One region of the Leisingera sp. ABM4_103 genome, then DNA from elsewhere that is predicted to be linked to it. Evidence: riboswitches for the same ligand, from Rfam matches in the RefSeq annotation. Region 1 holds a riboswitch; each other region holds the start of a gene.

Region 1 (5,181 bases):
GATGCGGGGCTGAAGGTCAAACGCACCGTGCTGCCCGGCAACACCTTCTGGAACGACTGGGACAAGTACCCGTTCAGCTCCACCGACTGGGGCCACCGCCCGCTGGGGGTGCAGGTGCTGACGCTGGCCTACAAAACCGGCGTTGCCTGGAATGAAACCGGGCTGGCCAGCGCTGAGTTCGACTCCATGCTGGAAACCGCCTCAGCCATTGCCGACGCCGACACCCGCCGCGGGCACATGGAAGGCATCGAAAAATTCATGCGCGAGGACGGCACCATCATCCAGCCCTACTGGCGCTCGCTTTACCGCCACGCCCGGCCCGGCATCATCGGCGCCGAAAGCCACCCGATCAACGAAATCCACGTGCACAAGCTGGCACTGGAAGCCTGATCAGGCGCTTGGAAAGGAAAAGGGCGCGCGCCATGCCGGCGCGCGCCCTTCTTTATGGTCAGATCGCGACCTCAACCCGGCCAATCGGGTTGGAGCAGCAGGCCAGGATGTACCCCGCCTCCACATCCTCTTCCGAGATGCCGCCGTTGTGGACCATATGCACATCGCCTGCGGTCTTCTTGACCTTGCAAGTGCCGCAGATGCCGAAGGTGCAGCCCGACGGGATGTTGAGCCCCGACGCCTTGGCCACCGCCAGCACAGTGTCGGTCTCGGTGCAGTTTGCGGTCACGCCCGACGCGGCAAAGGTGATCTCGGCGGCGGCGGTTTCCTCGGGAACCACATCGTCCAGCTCCGGCGCGTCTGCCTCGGTCTCCACCGGCGCGCCAAAGCTTTCCTGGTTGTAGTTCTCCATGTCGAAGCCCAGGCCGTTCAGCATGTCGCGCACGGCCTGCATGAACGGATCCGGCCCGCAGCAGTAGACCTCGCGCTCCAGGTAGTCGCCGGCAATCAGGCCCAGCATGATCTGGTTCAGCTGGCCGCGGTAGCCGGTCCAGACCTGATAGGGATCGTCCTCTTCCACCACGAAGTGCAGCTTGATGCCGGGCACCCGCGCCGCCATGCCCTCAAGCTGGCGCCGCGCGATGATCTCGCTGGGGCGCTTGGCGCAGTTGATGAAGCAGACGTCGGGCGACTGGCCGCGGTCGAACAGGTACTGTGTCATCGACAGGCTGGGCGTGATGCCGGAGCCTGCGGAGATGAACAGGAACTTGCCGTTCGGACGCTTGGGCAGGGTGAACACGCCCGCAGGGCCAGAGGCCTTGAGGAACATGCCCGGGCGCAGGTTGTCCAGCATCCAGCGGGTGCCGATGCTGTCCGCCTGCGCCTTCACCGTCACCGAGATCGACAGCGGCCGCGACGGCGACGAACTGATGGTATAGGTCCGCCAAACGGTTCCGCCCGGCACCGGCAGCTCCAGCGTCAGGAACTGGCCCGGCTGGTATTTGAACCACGCGCCGGACGGCGCGCGGAAGCTGAAGGTGGCGGTGTTCGGCGCCTCCGGCACCACGGAGACGCATTCCAGCATCTCGTCGTCCTTCCACGCCAGGGTCTCGTCCAGCGTCTCGAAATTGGCCTGCAGTCCCATGCGCTTACTCCGCCGCGATCAGGTGGCGGCCGGTCAGCGCGCGGGTCAGGTGCCCGGCATACCAGTTGGAGAACTGGATCACGCCGCTTTCCTGCACTTCCGAGTACGGGCCGGGCTCATAAGCGGGCGAGTTGATGCCCTGCTGGTTGTCTTCGACCACGATGCGGTCCTCGTCGTTGGTGGCAACCCAGACCTCGGTCAGCCGCTTCAGGTCATAGTCCTGGCCTTCGACGGCATCCTTGTGCACCAGCCATTTGGTGGTGACTTCGGTCTCGGTCGGGCTGATCGGGGTGACGCGGAACACGATGGAATGATCCGGCAGGAAGTGGTTCCAGGTGGTCGGATAGTGGAATTTCAGGAGCGTGCCCGCATCGGCAAAGGGCACCCGGCCCAGCTTCTTGGCTACTGCCGCCTTGCCGTCCATGGTATAGCTCTCGGCGCCCTCGTTCAGCGGCATCCGCGCCACCCGGTACTGGCCGCGCGCGTCGATCCTGAACTGTGCCGGGATGCCCGCGCCTTCGATGCGGTCGAAATGCTTCTGCAGGTGCGCCGGCGTCTCGCCGCCTTCGATGCCGGTGACGGACGGATCCTCCGGGAAGGTCCGGCACAGCGACGGGTGGTTGCCGCCGCAGTGATAGCACTCGCGGTTGTTCTCCCAGACCAGCTTCCAGTTGCCCTTCTCGATGATCGAGCTTTCATAGGCCACCTTGGCATTGCCCAGGTCGTGCGGCTCCAGATAGGGACGCGCCACCTCGGCAAATGCATCGAAATCCGGCGCTTCATCCGCCAGGCAGATGTAAATCAAACCCGCCAGATCGCGGCAGTGCACCGGCTTCAGCCCGTGCTTGGAGGCATCGAAATCCGGCCCCATGTCGCGCGCCCACAACAGCGAGCCGTCCAGCTCATAGGTCCACTGGTGGTAGGGGCAGACCAGTTTGGGCGAATTGCCTTTCTTCGCCTTGCAGACGACCGAGCCGCGGTGGCGGCAGGCATTGTGGAAGGCGCGCACCTGGCCATCGGTGCCGCGCACGATGATCACGTTGTAGGCGCCGACCTGATGGGTCACGAAATTGCCCGCCTTCGGGATCTCGCAGGCGGGAATGGCAAACAGCCACTCGCGATAGAAGATCTGCCGCATGTCCAGATCCAGAACGCCCGGATCGGTATAGAACGCCTGTTCCAGGGAATAGTTTTTCTGACGGGCCACCAGTTTGGCCAGAATCTCGCTGTCCTGAAGCATCTGCTTCTCTCCTTTGCCGCATCCCCGCGGCAGGTTGGCTTGGCTGCGGGCATGGATGGAGAGATCGCAGGCCACGCGCCTGCAACCGCCCCGCCGCCGCCCGCGGTTGACGTTTTTTGGGGCAAGGCTGGTTTCCGGACTGTCCCGGGGCCATTCGGCGGCGGGGCCTGGCACCTTCCCGAAGCCATTGGCTTCAGTGGTTTTTTTCCATGCCTTGCCCGGGGTCACCGTTGCGGGGGCAGTGCCGGAGTTTCACCAGCTTCCCAATTCTCCGCCCCGAAAGGGCGGCACCTTGCTGAGGCGGAAATTGCCCTAATCCCGGCCCGCAAGCGGAGACAAATCCGACCCGCCGAAACCGGAAAAAGACATGCATGTTTGGGGGGGGCCGGCGGGACAGGGATGTCCAAAATCTCAAACCGGCATCCGCCAGCCTGTTTGCGGCAAGGCGCTGATCTTTGGTGTATTTCCCCTCGAACCAGACACAAGGACCAATTCGCGGGGTGGTGGCCAGCAGGCAGGCCGGGCTGCGCCGCCGGATTCCGCCCTTGCCGCCGCCCCCGCCCTGCGGGCAATAATTGCGCCAAGTTCAAAGACCTTTCACCAACCCCGCGTGATCAGAAAAGGCCGCCCATGCCCGGACCCGAAACACACAGCAGCGTTAAAACCATGATGGCCGTCGTGACCACCGGAAACGGCGGCTATGACAAGCTTGAATACAAAGCCGTACCGATCCCGGAGCCCGCAGAGGGGGAGCTTTTGCTGCGGGTCCTCGCAGCTGGGGTGAACAACACCGAAATCAACACCCGGCTCGGGTGGTATTCCTCCAGCGTGACAACGGACACCGCCGCGGCCGCCGGCCATCAGGAGACCCATGCCGAGCAAAAGGCCGACGGCGGCTGGAACAAGGCAACCCCCTTCCCCCTGATCCAGGGCACCGACTGCTGCGGCGAGGTTGTCGCCGCCGGCCCAGGCGCCAGCCAGACCCTGACCGGCAAGCGGGTTCTGGTGCGGCCCTGCATGCGCCCCAAGGGCTACGATGTGATGGACAACGTCTGGATGGCCTCGGACTTCGACGGCGCCTTTGCCCAGTACGTCAAAGTCCCGGCCTCCGAAGTATTCGCCGTTGACTGCCCCTGGTCGGACGAGGAACTGGCAACGATCCCCTGCGCCTACGGCACGTCCGAGAACATGCTGCACCGCGCAAACGTCCGCGCAGGCGAATTGGTGCTTGTGACCGGCGCCTCCGGCGGTGTCGGCTCCGCCACCGTGCAGCTGGCCAAACGCCGCGGCGCCCGGGTGGCGGCGGTCACTAGCCAGAGCAAGATGGATCAGCTGCGTGGCCTGGGTGCGGATATCGTTCTGGACCGCGGCAGCGATCTGCTGGCGGAGCTGGGCGGGGAAAGCGTGGACGTGGTCGTCGACAACGTCGCGGGGACCGGCTTCCCGCAGATGCTCAAGCTGCTGAAACGCGGCGGCCGCCTGGTGTCCAGCGGCGCCATCGCCGGGCCGGTTGTCGACTTGGACATGCGGGACATGTACCTCAAGGACATCACCCTGATCGGCTGCACCGCCTGGGACGAGCCGGTATTTCCAAACCTGATCTCATATATCGAGCGCGGCGAGATCCGGCCGCTGCTCGCCAAGGTCTTCCCGCTCAAGGACATCGCCAGGGCCCAGCATGAGTTCCTGGAGAAAACCCATTTCGGCAACTTCGTTCTGGTGCCGCCGCAGGCCTGACGGCCGGCAGGCCTTCAAGACCAATGAAAAGGCCGCCCGGACGGCGGCCTCTCCTCACTTCGATTTCCAGCTGTCCAGCCAGCGGCGGAACCGGCCCTGCCGCTCGGAAATCGCATCGCCCGCGGCATAAAGACTGTCCTCGGCGCTTTCGATCATCGGGTCGATTCGCGCCCGCCGGAACCGGCGCCAGCGCACATAGATGGCCCACATGACCGCGGCCAGCAACACCAGGAAGATGATCGAGAACCAGTTGGTCGGCTTGTCCTCCGGCCCCGCCACCGGCTTGATCGACACCGCGTTCGGGAAGATCGACAGGAACTCGTTGCGCCAGCCATAATGCATGACTGCCACCCACTCCGGATTGGCCCTGGTCGAGATACTGTCATTGGCGTCCGTGTACAGATTGGCCGTGTCGAACTTGAAATAGGGCGGCCAGCTCCAGCCGGTGTCTTCGTTGCGATAGACGATGGCCCGGCCGCTGGGGCGCACCCCTTGGATAAACTGCACATCCCGGTTGATCAGCTGCACCGACTGGTCGTCAGGCTTGGACCAGAAGATCCGGGTCCAGTCGTTCAGCTCCTGCCGCTCCTCATAGGTGTTGACGATGCGCACCACATCGTACTGCGGCAGCGTGTAATGCAGGAAGGCGCCGAACAGCACCCAGAAGGTG
Region 2 (5,181 bases), 1.6 Mb from region 1:
GAGGACGCGGTCGAATTCATCTCCCGCTACAAGGTGGATTTTGCCGTCATCGGCGCCTCGGCGCTGGATGCCGACGGTGCGGTGATGGACCACGACGCCCGCGAAGTCTCTGTCGCCCGCGCCATCCTCAAGAACGCACGGCAAAAGGTGCTGGTCTGCGACGGCAGCAAGTTCGACCGCTCCGCCCCGGTGCGGATCTGCGACGTGGCCGATCTGGATGTGGTGATCACCGACCGGCCCGTGCCCGTAGAATTTGCCGAGGCCGCCCGCGCCGCCGGAACCCGCATCCTGACCGCAGGACAAAACGAAAGCAGCGAAAATGACTGACACCCCTGTAACGGACCTTTTCATCATCGGCGGCGGCATCAATGGCTGCGGCATCGCCCGCGATGCGGCAGGCCGCGGCCTGTCGGTGACGCTGGCAGAGATGAACGATCTTGCCTCCGCCACCTCCTCCGCCTCGACCAAATTGTTCCACGGCGGCCTGCGTTATCTGGAATACTTTGAGTTCCGGCTGGTCCGCGAGGCGCTGATCGAACGCGAGGTGCTGCTGAAAGCCATGCCGCACATTTCCTGGCCGATGCGCTTTGTGCTGCCCTTTCACAAGGACATGCGGTTTGACAGCGAGACACCCACATCCAAGCTGCTGACCACCTTCATGCCGTGGATGAAGGGCCGCCGCCCGGCCTGGCTGATCCGGCTGGGCCTCTTCATGTACGACAGCCTTGGCAAACGCGGCATCCTGCCCGGCACCGCCAAGCTGGACCTGACAAGCGACCCGGCGGGCCGCCCCCTGAAAGGCAAATTCAAAACCGCGTTCGAGTACTCCGACTGCTGGATTGAGGACGCCCGCCTGGTGATGCTGAACGCGCGCGACGCCATGGCCCGCGGCGCCAGCATCCTGACCCGGACCGAAGTGCTGTCCGCGGACCGCAAGGCCGATCACTGGCTGATCCGCACCAAGGACCACGCCACCGGCGCGGAGCAGGAGCACCGCGCCAGGATGCTGGTCAACGCAGGCGGCCCTTGGGTCGCTGACGTGCTGCACCAGAAGCTGGGCCAGAACAGCCGCGAGAACATCCGCCTGGTGCGCGGCAGCCATATCGTGGTGCCGAAACTGTTCGACCACGGCCGCTGCTATTTCTTCCAGGGCACCGACGGGCGGATCATCTTTGCCATTCCTTACGAGCAGGATTTCACCCTGATCGGCACCACCGACGCCGACCACCCGGACCCGGACACCGCACCGGTCTGCACCGAAGCCGAGCAGGATTATCTGGCGGCCTTTGCCTCCGAATACTTCGAGAAGCCGGTGACGCGCGACGATATCGTCTGGACCTACTCCGGCGTGCGCCCGCTTTATGACGACGGCGCCAGCTCAGCCACCGCGGCCACCCGCGAATACGTGCTGACGCTGGACCAGGCGCAGGCGCCGCTGCTCAACGTCTTCGGCGGCAAGATCACCACCTACCGCAAACTGGCCGAGGCGGCTCTGGCCAAGATCGGCGAGGTGTTCCCGCAGCTGCCCGCCGACTGGACCGCAGGCGTGGCCCTGCCCGGCGGCGATTTCCCGGTGGCGGATGTGGCAAAGCTGACATCCAAACTGGCCGCGGACTATCCGTTCCTGACACCCTACTGGGCGGGCCGGATGATCCGCGCCTATGGCACCGAGGCCTGGGAGGTGCTGGGCGACGCCAAAACTGCCGGTGATCTGGGCCAGGACTTTGGCGCCACCATCACCGCGCGGGAGCTCGACTGGGCGATTGCCCGCGAATGGGTGCGCGCGGGCGACGATTACCTGTGGCGGCGCACCAAGCTGGGCCTGCGGCTGGATGAAACCCAGCGCGCGGCGGTGGATACCTACATCCAAGGCAAGGCTGCACAGCTCGCCGCATAAAAGTGTTTTGCCCGGCGGCACCGCCGGGCTGCGCCTGCCTGCCCCCCGGCAGGCGCATTCGCGCCTACCCAGGCAGGCTACGCCCTCAGCTTAAAACTCGACGCCCTTTTGCGCCTTCACCCCGGCGCGGAACGGGTGCTTGATCTGGCCCATCTCGGTCACCAGATCGGCGATCTCGATCAGCTCTTCCTTGGCGTTGCGCCCCGTCAGCACCACATGCGTCATCGGCGGCTTGTGCTCCACCAGGAACTCCAGCACCTCCTCCAGGTCCAGATACTCATAGCGCAGCGCGATGTTGATCTCGTCGAGCAGCACCATGGTGTTGCGCTCATCCAGGATCATCTCCTTGGCCTTCTCCCAGCCCTTCTGCGCGGCGGCGATGTCGCGCGCCTTGTCCTGGGTCTCCCAGGTGAACCCCTCGCCCATCGCATAGAACTGGCACAGGTCGCTGAAGTTCTCCTCGATCAGCGTCCGCTCGCCGGTCTGCCAGGCGCCCTTGATGAACTGCACCACGGCGCAGGGCATCTTATGGGCGATGCAGCGCATGATCATGCCGAACCCCGACGAGGATTTTCCCTTGCCCGGCCCGGTGTGAACGATGATCAGGCCCTTCTCGCCGTCCTTGGTCTTCATCATCCGGTCGCGCGCGGCCTTCTTCTTGGCCATTTTCGACGCGTGACGGGCGGCTTCTTCCTCTGAGATGCCGGTTTCAGACTTTTCGCTCATGGGGGCTCTCCAGCTGTTTGACCCCATGTCTTGACAAAGAAGGGCGCGATAGCGCAAGGGGGTTTCGCTGGTTCCTGCGAAAGCAGGCGAAGAGGGAATGTGAAGGCCGCCAAATTTCTTTGGATTGCCGAAGCACAGCCGCCCCCGCGACCGTGACCGGATGAGGCCGCCATGCCACTGGGAGAGACCCCCGGGAAGGCAGGATGGCCGGCAAGGCAAAACGCCTTGGCATCCGCAAGCCGGGAGACCTGCCAGCGAGAGAGATAACAACGGGCGGGCGGGGTGTTCCGCGACCGGTTGAGGGGCTGGCACGCTGCAGCCCCCTTTCGGCCTTCCCGCACGCCTGCCGCGACAGGAGACGCGCCGATGGCTGACGATATGGCAGGCAAGACTGCCAGCACCCCAAAACCGGTCACGCTGACCGTTTGCCTCACCTGCCGCCGCGAGGGCGCCGACCCCGAGGCCGCCCGCCCCGGCGCCATCCTGCACGCCGCATTGGAAGAGGCCGGAATGCCCGAAGGCGTCCGCCTGCGCGGTGTTGAATGCCTGTCCTCCTGCAAGCGCGGCTGCGCCGTTGCACTGGTCGGCGGCACAGAGCGCTGGACCTATGTCTACGGCGACCTCGACCCGGACCAGCACGTCCCCGAAATCCTGGAAGGCGCTGCAGCCTACGCCGCAACAGCCGACGGCGTCGTGCCCTGGCGCGAACGCCCGCAGACCTTCCGCAAGCAATCCGTTGCCCGCATCCCGCCGGCCAAGTTCTTCTCCGAGGAGTAATCATGAGCGACCTCAACAAGATCCCCGTCACCGTCATCACCGGCTTCCTGGGCGCGGGGAAAACCACCCTGATCCGCCACCTGATGCAGAACCCGCAGGGCAAGCGCCTGGCCGTGGTGGTGAACGAGTTCGGCACCGCCGGCGTGGACGGCGACATCCTGAAGTCCTGCGCCGATGAGAACTGCCCGGCGGAAAACATCATGGAGCTGGCCAATGGCTGCATCTGCTGCACCGTCGCGGATGACTTCATTCCCACCATCGAACAGCTGATGGACCTGCCGGAAAAGCCGGATCACATCGTGATCGAAACCTCCGGCCTGGCCCTGCCGAAACCGCTCCTGAAGGCTTTCGACTGGCCCGCGATCCGCTCCCGCATCACCGTTGACGGCGTGATTGCGCTGGCCGATGCCGAGGCGGTTGCCAAGGGCCAGTTCGCCCCCGACCTGGACGCGGTTCAGGCCCAGCGCGAGGCCGATGACAGCATCGACCACGAAACCCCGCTGTCCGAGGTGTTCGAGGACCAGATTTCCTGCGCCGACATCGTTCTCTTGTCCAAGGCTGACCTGGCCGGCGACGAGGGTGTCGAGAAGGCCCGCGCCGTGATCGAGGCCGAAGCGCCCCGCAAGCTGCCGATCCTGCCGATGAGCGAAGGCGTCATCGACCCGCGCATCATCCTGGGCCTGGGCGCCGCTGCCGAGGACGATCTGGAGGCCCGCCCCAGCCACCACGACGGCCACCACGACCACGAGCATGACGATTTTGAAAGCATCGTTGTCGAAATGGGCGAAGTCTCCGACCCGGAAGCGCTGCAGAATGCCATCGTGAAACTCGCCCGCGAGCGCAACATCCTGCGCGTCAAAGGCTATGTCGCGGTGGAGGGGAAACCGATGCGGATGCTGGTTCAGGCCGTGGGCGAGCGCCTGCGTGCGCAGTACGACCAACCCTGGGGCGCGCAGCCGCGCAAGACCGCCCTGGTGGTCATTGCCGAGCACGACGACATCGACGAACAGGCCATCCGCGCCGAGCTGGGAGCGTAAGCAATGCCGGTCTGGCGCTTCATTTCAAATGACATTGCCCGGCCGCAGGCCGGGCTGCGCCCGACCCTCCCGTCAAACCAAAGGTTTGCCTCCGGCAAAATGGGAGGGCGCATTCGCACCCTCCCAGGCTCGGGCGCAGCCCTCAGAGCGCCCATTGCTTACCAGAATACAAAGGCCTGACCCATGCACGTCGTCTTCCGCGAAAGCCACGGCCTTGACGAGACCGATACCCCGCAGGACCTCGGGCAGACGCCTGCGGACCTTGTGGTGCTGTCCTTCTCCGACAGCGACCTCGGCGCCTTTGCGGCAGGCTGGCACCGGGCGGACGGCAAACTGCCCAGCTTGCGCCTCGCCAACCTGGTGGCGCTCAAGCACCCGCTGTCGGTCGACGTCTACGCGGAACAGACGCTGGAGGGCGCCAAAGGTGTCCTCGTCCGCCTTATCGGCGGCGAAAGCTACTGGTCCTATGGCCTTGCCACCCTGCAGGACCTCGCCCGCCGCAAGGGCATTGCGCTGGCAATCCTGCCTGCCGACGGGCGCGAGGATGCGCGGCTCGACGAGCTGTCCACCCTGCCCGTCTCCACCCTGCGCCGCCTGCAATCCCTGTGCGACGCCGGCGGTGCGGTCGCGGCTCAGGCCGCGCTGGCCCAGCTGTCGCTGGCGGCAGGCCTTTACGCCGGGCCGGTGATCGGCCTCAAAACCACCCCCGAGCATGGCTTCTATGACCCGGCCAAGGGCGTGCTG
Region 3 (5,181 bases), 560 kb from region 1:
TCCCGGCTGCACCAGCGGCGGCCCGTCTTCGCCCTCAAAACTGGTGGCGGCCACGCCCGGCTCCTGGTCCCAGGTGCCTTCGATGTAGACGCCGGACAGCACAGTGCTGAGCCCTGAAATGCCGCGGGTGCTGACCTCCGGACGGACCACCCAGAAGGCGGCGTCCTGATCCAGGTAGGGGGCAATCTCCTTGTCGATGCGGGCCCAGACAGAGACCTTGCTCAGATCGCCGGCAAAGCCCACGTCCTCCACCCGGCCGATCACCACGTCACGGTAGCGCACCGTGGTTTCGTTGGCGACGACCCCGGAGGCGTTGTCAAAGGCGATCCGGATCAGCACGCCACGGTCGCTGTAGGCCTTCCAGGCGACACCCAGCGACACCGCCAGCGCCGCCAGCGGCACCAGCCAGACTAGCGACAGGTTGCGCCACGGCGACGGGCGCTGTGCGGAGACTTTCATTTCGGCGGGTTCAGGCGTGCTCATTCATATTCTCGCTTTTCCGCGTTCCAGATCAGCCGCGGATCAAAACTCTGGGCCGCCAGCATGGTGAAGGCAACCGACAATGCAAAACTGACCGCGGCAATCCCCGGGGTGACGGCAGCGGCGAAATCCAGCTGAACCAGGGCGGTCAGGATCGCCACGACAAAAACATCAATCATCGACCAGCGCCCGATAAATTCGACAACCTCATAAAGCACCAGCCGGCCGTGGCTGCCAAGGGTTGCGGGCCTGCGGACCGAGACCGCCAGGTAGCCGATGGCCAGAAACTTGGCGACCGGGATCACGATGCTGGCAAAGAACACGATGAAGGCGACCCCGTAGGAACCATGGCTGAACAATTCCGCGATGCCGCCGATCAGAGTATTCTCCGAAGCGCGGCCAAAGGTGGTGGTGCGCAGCATCGGATAGATATTGGCGGGGACATAGGCAATCAGCCCCGCGGCCAGCCAGGCCCAGACCCGCTGCAGGCTGGCTGCGGAGGGTGGCGTCAGCTCGCTGCGGCAGCTGTAGCAGATCTGCGCGCCGCCCGGATTGACGGCCCCGCAGGTGCGGCAGCCGGTCAGCCCGGCCTCGGCTGCGGTCAGGAACCGCGGCGGGTCTTCAGGGTTTTCCATACGGTCAGCCTGCAAATTGTACTGTCAGTCAGGATGGTCACCACCAGGAGCGCTGCAAAGGCCCAGAAGGCGGGGCCCAGCCCGACCCGGGCGAGTCCGGACACTTTGACCAGGGCGACCGCCACGCCGATAATGAAGATCTCGGCCATTGCCCAGGGCTTCAGCCATTCCGCCCAGCGGTAGACCGCGGCGGCATGCGGGGCAGGGTGCCAGCCCAAGGCCATCGGCGCCAGGGTGTAGACCAGGGCGCCATAGCGGGCGGCAGGCAGCAGCACGATCAGCAGGCCGGTGGCCAGCGACAAGGGCGCCATCGGCCCGCGGGAAAAGGCCAGCACCGCATCCAGCACCGACGCCCGGTGCGACAGTCCCTGAGCCTGCAATTCCAGAAACGGGAAACCGGCCGCGGCGGCCAGCAGGATCAGCGCGGTCAGCGACAGCATCGCGATCCGGGTCATCGCCCCGGACTTGGGTGCCGCCAGCACGGTGCCGCAGCGGGCGCATCTGGCGACCGCATGCTTGGCCACCTCCTGATCGCGGTGCAGCACGTCGCAGGCAGGGCAGGCAATCAGCTGTTCTGGGTCCATCTCATCCTTGTCCGGTCGCGCAGCCAGCCTCAGCACGAAGTTCCGCCTGCCGCGGCCTGAGCTGCAAGCGTCTCCTTGCTGACCCGCCTGTAATTGGCGAAGGCGTTGGCGCTCATAACCACAAAGAAACTGTCCATATCAATCAGAACATAGCCTTTTTCCATCAGCGCGCGCGAGAGTGCGGTGACATCGTCTTCATACAGCCGGCGCCGTCCGCAGATCTCCTGCAACAGTTTGCGCGGGATCCTGTAGCGCCCGGAGGTCTTGCCGCCGAATTCCTGGGTATAAAACCCTGCCAGGGCATTTGCGGCAGTATTAAAGACGGGCATTAAATTTTTCCGGAAGATTTTTGCCTATAGACAAGAAAATATCACGTATGTACTGGGGCGGCAACCGCAGGTCTCCGGCAGCGAGGAGCAGCAGCCTGCGCACGTGGCATTCGGCCGAGGGGGCAGGATTGCAGGCGGCTTACCTGCGTCCACTCTCGCCACGGGCAGTTGCGCAAGAGACAGGAAAGGATTTCAGATGGGACTTGCCAGGCAGGCGGGCAGTGTCAAACCTTTCACCCGCAAAGGTCTCAGGACTGGGGCCATTCAAATCAAGGGGGCAGTATGAAGGCAAGGCAGCATTTCACCATCGGCCACGCCAAGGTGGCGCCGGGTTCACGGCTGACGGTTGACCTGCCGGTCAGCGTTCTGTCCGACCACACGCCGGTCACAATGTCGGCGCATGTGGTGCATGGCCGCCAGGACGGGCCGACGGTGTTTGTCAGCGGCGGCGTGCACGGGGACGAGGTGATCGGCGTGGAGATCATCCGGCGGCTGCTGCGGGCGCCGAACCTGACGACGCTCAAGGGCACGCTGATTGCGGTGCCGATCGTCAACGCCTTCGGTTTCATCAACCACTCCCGCTATCTGCCCGACAGGCGCGACCTGAACCGGGTGTTTCCCGGCAGCGAGCATGGCTCGCTGGCTTCGCGTCTGGCGCATCTGTTCATGACAGAGGTGGTGACCCGTTCGGACCTCGGTATCGACCTGCATTCGGCAGCAATCCACCGGACCAACTATCCGCAAATCCGCATCTCGCCCGATAACTCCAGCACCCGCGAGCTTGCGGGCGTATTTGGCGCCCCGATCGTGATGCAGTCGCCGCTGCGCGACGGCTCGCTGCGCGGCGCGGCCAAGGAGATGGGCAAGGATGTGCTGCTGTATGAGGCGGGCGAGGGCCTGCGCTTTGACGAACTGTCGATCCGTGCCGGGCTGGCGGGTATCCTGCGGGTGCTGCGGCACATGGGGATGGTCCCGGCCAAGGGCATATCCAAGCCAAAGTCGCAGCCGCAGTTCTGCGTCTCCAGCAAATGGCTGCGGGCGCCGATGGGCGGGCTTCTGCGGGTGTACAAGGACGATGGCGAACTGGTCCGGGAAGGGGAGCTGATGGGCTCGGTGTCCGATCCGTTCGGTGAGCATGACGAGGACATCCTGGCGCCTTTCGACGGGCTGATCGTCGGGCGTGCGGTAATGCCCATCGTGAACGAGGGCGATGCCGTGTTCCACCTCGGCAGGGTCCGCTCCGTCGAGAAGGCGGAGGATTCGGTGGAGGACCTGAGCGCCCAGCTGGAGGACGACCCGATGTTCGACGAGGATGAAATTCTCTGAACGGCAACATGGGGGGCAGCACTTGCCAATGGGTCCAGCTGCTCAACACGCGGTTGCCGCAGCTTCCGGCGGGCGCGCCTTTTGCAGGGGATTTCCGCAGCGGCAGCAACTTTTTCTTGCCGCAACCAAAGTGATGCGCTACGCGCGCTTTACCGGTCCCGCAAGGGCTAAGAGGGAATCCGCGGTGCCTGCCGGGCACCAACCGGAACTGCCCCCGCAACTGTAGGCGGCGAGTGCTGAGCCATCGTGTCACTGGATCCCAGCGGTCCGGGAAGACGGCCCAGACGATGACCCGCCAGTCAGGAGACCTGCCGGTATGAAACCGAAGCACACCGGACGGGGTTGTCCGGGGAGGTTGCCGGCAGACCGCGCTGCTGCTTTCAGGCGGCGCAGAGGAAGGGCTCAGGCCCTCCGCCCTGCCGGTCAATGCCCTTTCACCCGTTCTCCGGTCATTGACACATGGAGATCGAAAATCATGTTTCTGCGTTCCGGCCTGATCGGCCTTTCCTTCACCGTCGCGGCCCAGGCCGCGGCAGCCAGCGAGAGCTTTCCGCTGACCATCGAGAACTGCGGCCAGACCGTCACCTTCGAAGCACCCGCGGCGTCTTCCGTCACGGTTGGCCAGGCGGCCACGGAAGTGCTCTATGCGCTTGGGTTGGGGGATAAGGTGCTGGGCACTTCGGTCTGGTTCAACGATGTTCTGCCTGAATACGCGGACGTGAACGCCAAGGTCGAACGGCTGGCCGACAACGACCCAAGCTTTGAAAGTGTGGTGGCAAAACGCCCGGGCCTGGTTGCAGCGCAGTACGAGTGGCACATCGGCCCCGAGGGCGTGGTCGCCAAGCGCGAGCAGTTCCATGACCTGGGCATCCCGACCTATGTGATGCCCGCCGATTGCGCAGGCAAGGACAACACCACCGGCGGCGACGGCACCCGCACCCGGATGTTCACCACCGACAGCCTGTATCAGGGGATCGAGGAGCTGGCAGCGATCTTCGGCGAGGCCGAAAAGGGCGCTGAGCTGGTCGCGGACTACAAGACGCGCGAGGCTGCGGCCGTTGCTAAGGCGCAAGAGGTTGCGCTGGAGGATGCCTCCGCCGTGTTCTGGTTCTCCTCGCCTGAGCTGGAGAGCGATCCGTTTGTGGCCGGCCAGAAAGGCGCGCCGGGCTACATGATGCAGCAGCTGGGCCTGCGCAATGTCATCGAGACGGACGAGGAATGGCCGACCGTCGGCTGGGAAACCATCGCCAAGGCCAACCCGACGGTGATTGTGATCGCCCGCATGGACCGCCGCCGCTTTGCCGCCGATGACTATGAGAAAAAACTGGAATTCCTGCGCAATGACCCGGTTGCCAGCCAGATGGACGCGGTCAAGAACAACCGTATCGTGGTGATGGACGCCCAGGCGATGGATGCCACCATCCGCGCCATCCCGGCGCTGGAAGACCTGGCCGCTGAGCTCAGCGCGATCGGCAACGGCGGATGAGCGTAGCCGCCGCACTTGCATGGCACGGCGTCCGGGGCGCTTGCCTGGCGCTGCCGGTGCTGGCTGCGGCGGTTCTGGCAGGCGCAATGATCGGGGAAACCGCGCTTGCGCCTGACCTTGTCCTGTCCGTTCTGGTCAACAATCTGGCCGGGGCGGGGCTGCCGGTTGACCCGGTGGACCAGGGCATCATCTGGAGCTACCGGCTGCCGCGGGCACTGGTGGCCGGGGCTTGCGGCGCGGCGCTGGCGGTGACGGGCGTGGTGCTGCAGGCGCTGCTGCGCAATGCGCTGGCGGACCCCTACATCCTTGGCATTTCCGCCGGCGCCTCGACCGGGGCGGTG

What was found. A riboswitch is a leader RNA that binds a small molecule or an ion and turns the genes downstream of it on or off. The one in region 1 is predicted to bind cobalamin.
Region 2: it holds a riboswitch for cobalamin, as region 1 does, so the genes downstream of both, ACXAED_RS02930 (DUF1636 family protein) here and ACXAED_RS10575 (aromatic ring-hydroxylating oxygenase subunit alpha) in region 1, are expected to answer to the same signal.
Region 3: it holds a riboswitch for cobalamin, as region 1 does, so the genes downstream of both, ACXAED_RS13320 (ABC transporter substrate-binding protein) here and ACXAED_RS10575 (aromatic ring-hydroxylating oxygenase subunit alpha) in region 1, are expected to answer to the same signal.

What each region holds. Positions count from the first base shown of each region.
Region 1 covers NZ_JBSWTU010000005.1:1,836,826-1,842,006, reverse strand. Annotated here, with positions in the region: gene ACXAED_RS10585 (ABC transporter substrate-binding protein) at 1-390, shown strand, start outside; gene ACXAED_RS10580 (FAD-binding oxidoreductase) at 449-1,534, opposite strand; gene ACXAED_RS10575 (aromatic ring-hydroxylating oxygenase subunit alpha) at 1,539-2,774, opposite strand; cobalamin riboswitch at 2,883-3,084, opposite strand; gene ACXAED_RS10570 (alcohol dehydrogenase family protein) at 3,405-4,511, shown strand; gene ACXAED_RS10565 (DUF1523 family protein) at 4,566-5,181, opposite strand, start outside.
Region 2 covers NZ_JBSWTU010000005.1:248,914-254,094, forward strand. Annotated here, with positions in the region: gene ACXAED_RS02915 (DeoR/GlpR family DNA-binding transcription regulator) at 1-327, shown strand, start outside; gene glpD (glycerol-3-phosphate dehydrogenase) at 320-1,897, shown strand; gene cobO (cob(I)yrinic acid a,c-diamide adenosyltransferase) at 1,988-2,623, opposite strand; cobalamin riboswitch at 2,675-2,893, shown strand; gene ACXAED_RS02930 (DUF1636 family protein) at 2,990-3,400, shown strand; gene cobW (cobalamin biosynthesis protein CobW) at 3,403-4,437, shown strand; gene cobN (cobaltochelatase subunit CobN) at 4,621-5,181, shown strand, end outside.
Region 3 covers NZ_JBSWTU010000005.1:2,396,245-2,401,425, forward strand. Annotated here, with positions in the region: gene ACXAED_RS13295 (MlaD family protein) at 1-483, opposite strand, end outside; gene ACXAED_RS13300 (paraquat-inducible protein A) at 480-1,115, opposite strand; gene ACXAED_RS13305 (paraquat-inducible protein A) at 1,082-1,699, opposite strand; gene ACXAED_RS13310 (hypothetical protein) at 1,729-2,028, opposite strand; gene ACXAED_RS13315 (succinylglutamate desuccinylase/aspartoacylase family protein) at 2,311-3,354, shown strand; cobalamin riboswitch at 3,491-3,684, shown strand; gene ACXAED_RS13320 (ABC transporter substrate-binding protein) at 3,830-4,840, shown strand; gene ACXAED_RS13325 (FecCD family ABC transporter permease) at 4,837-5,181, shown strand, end outside.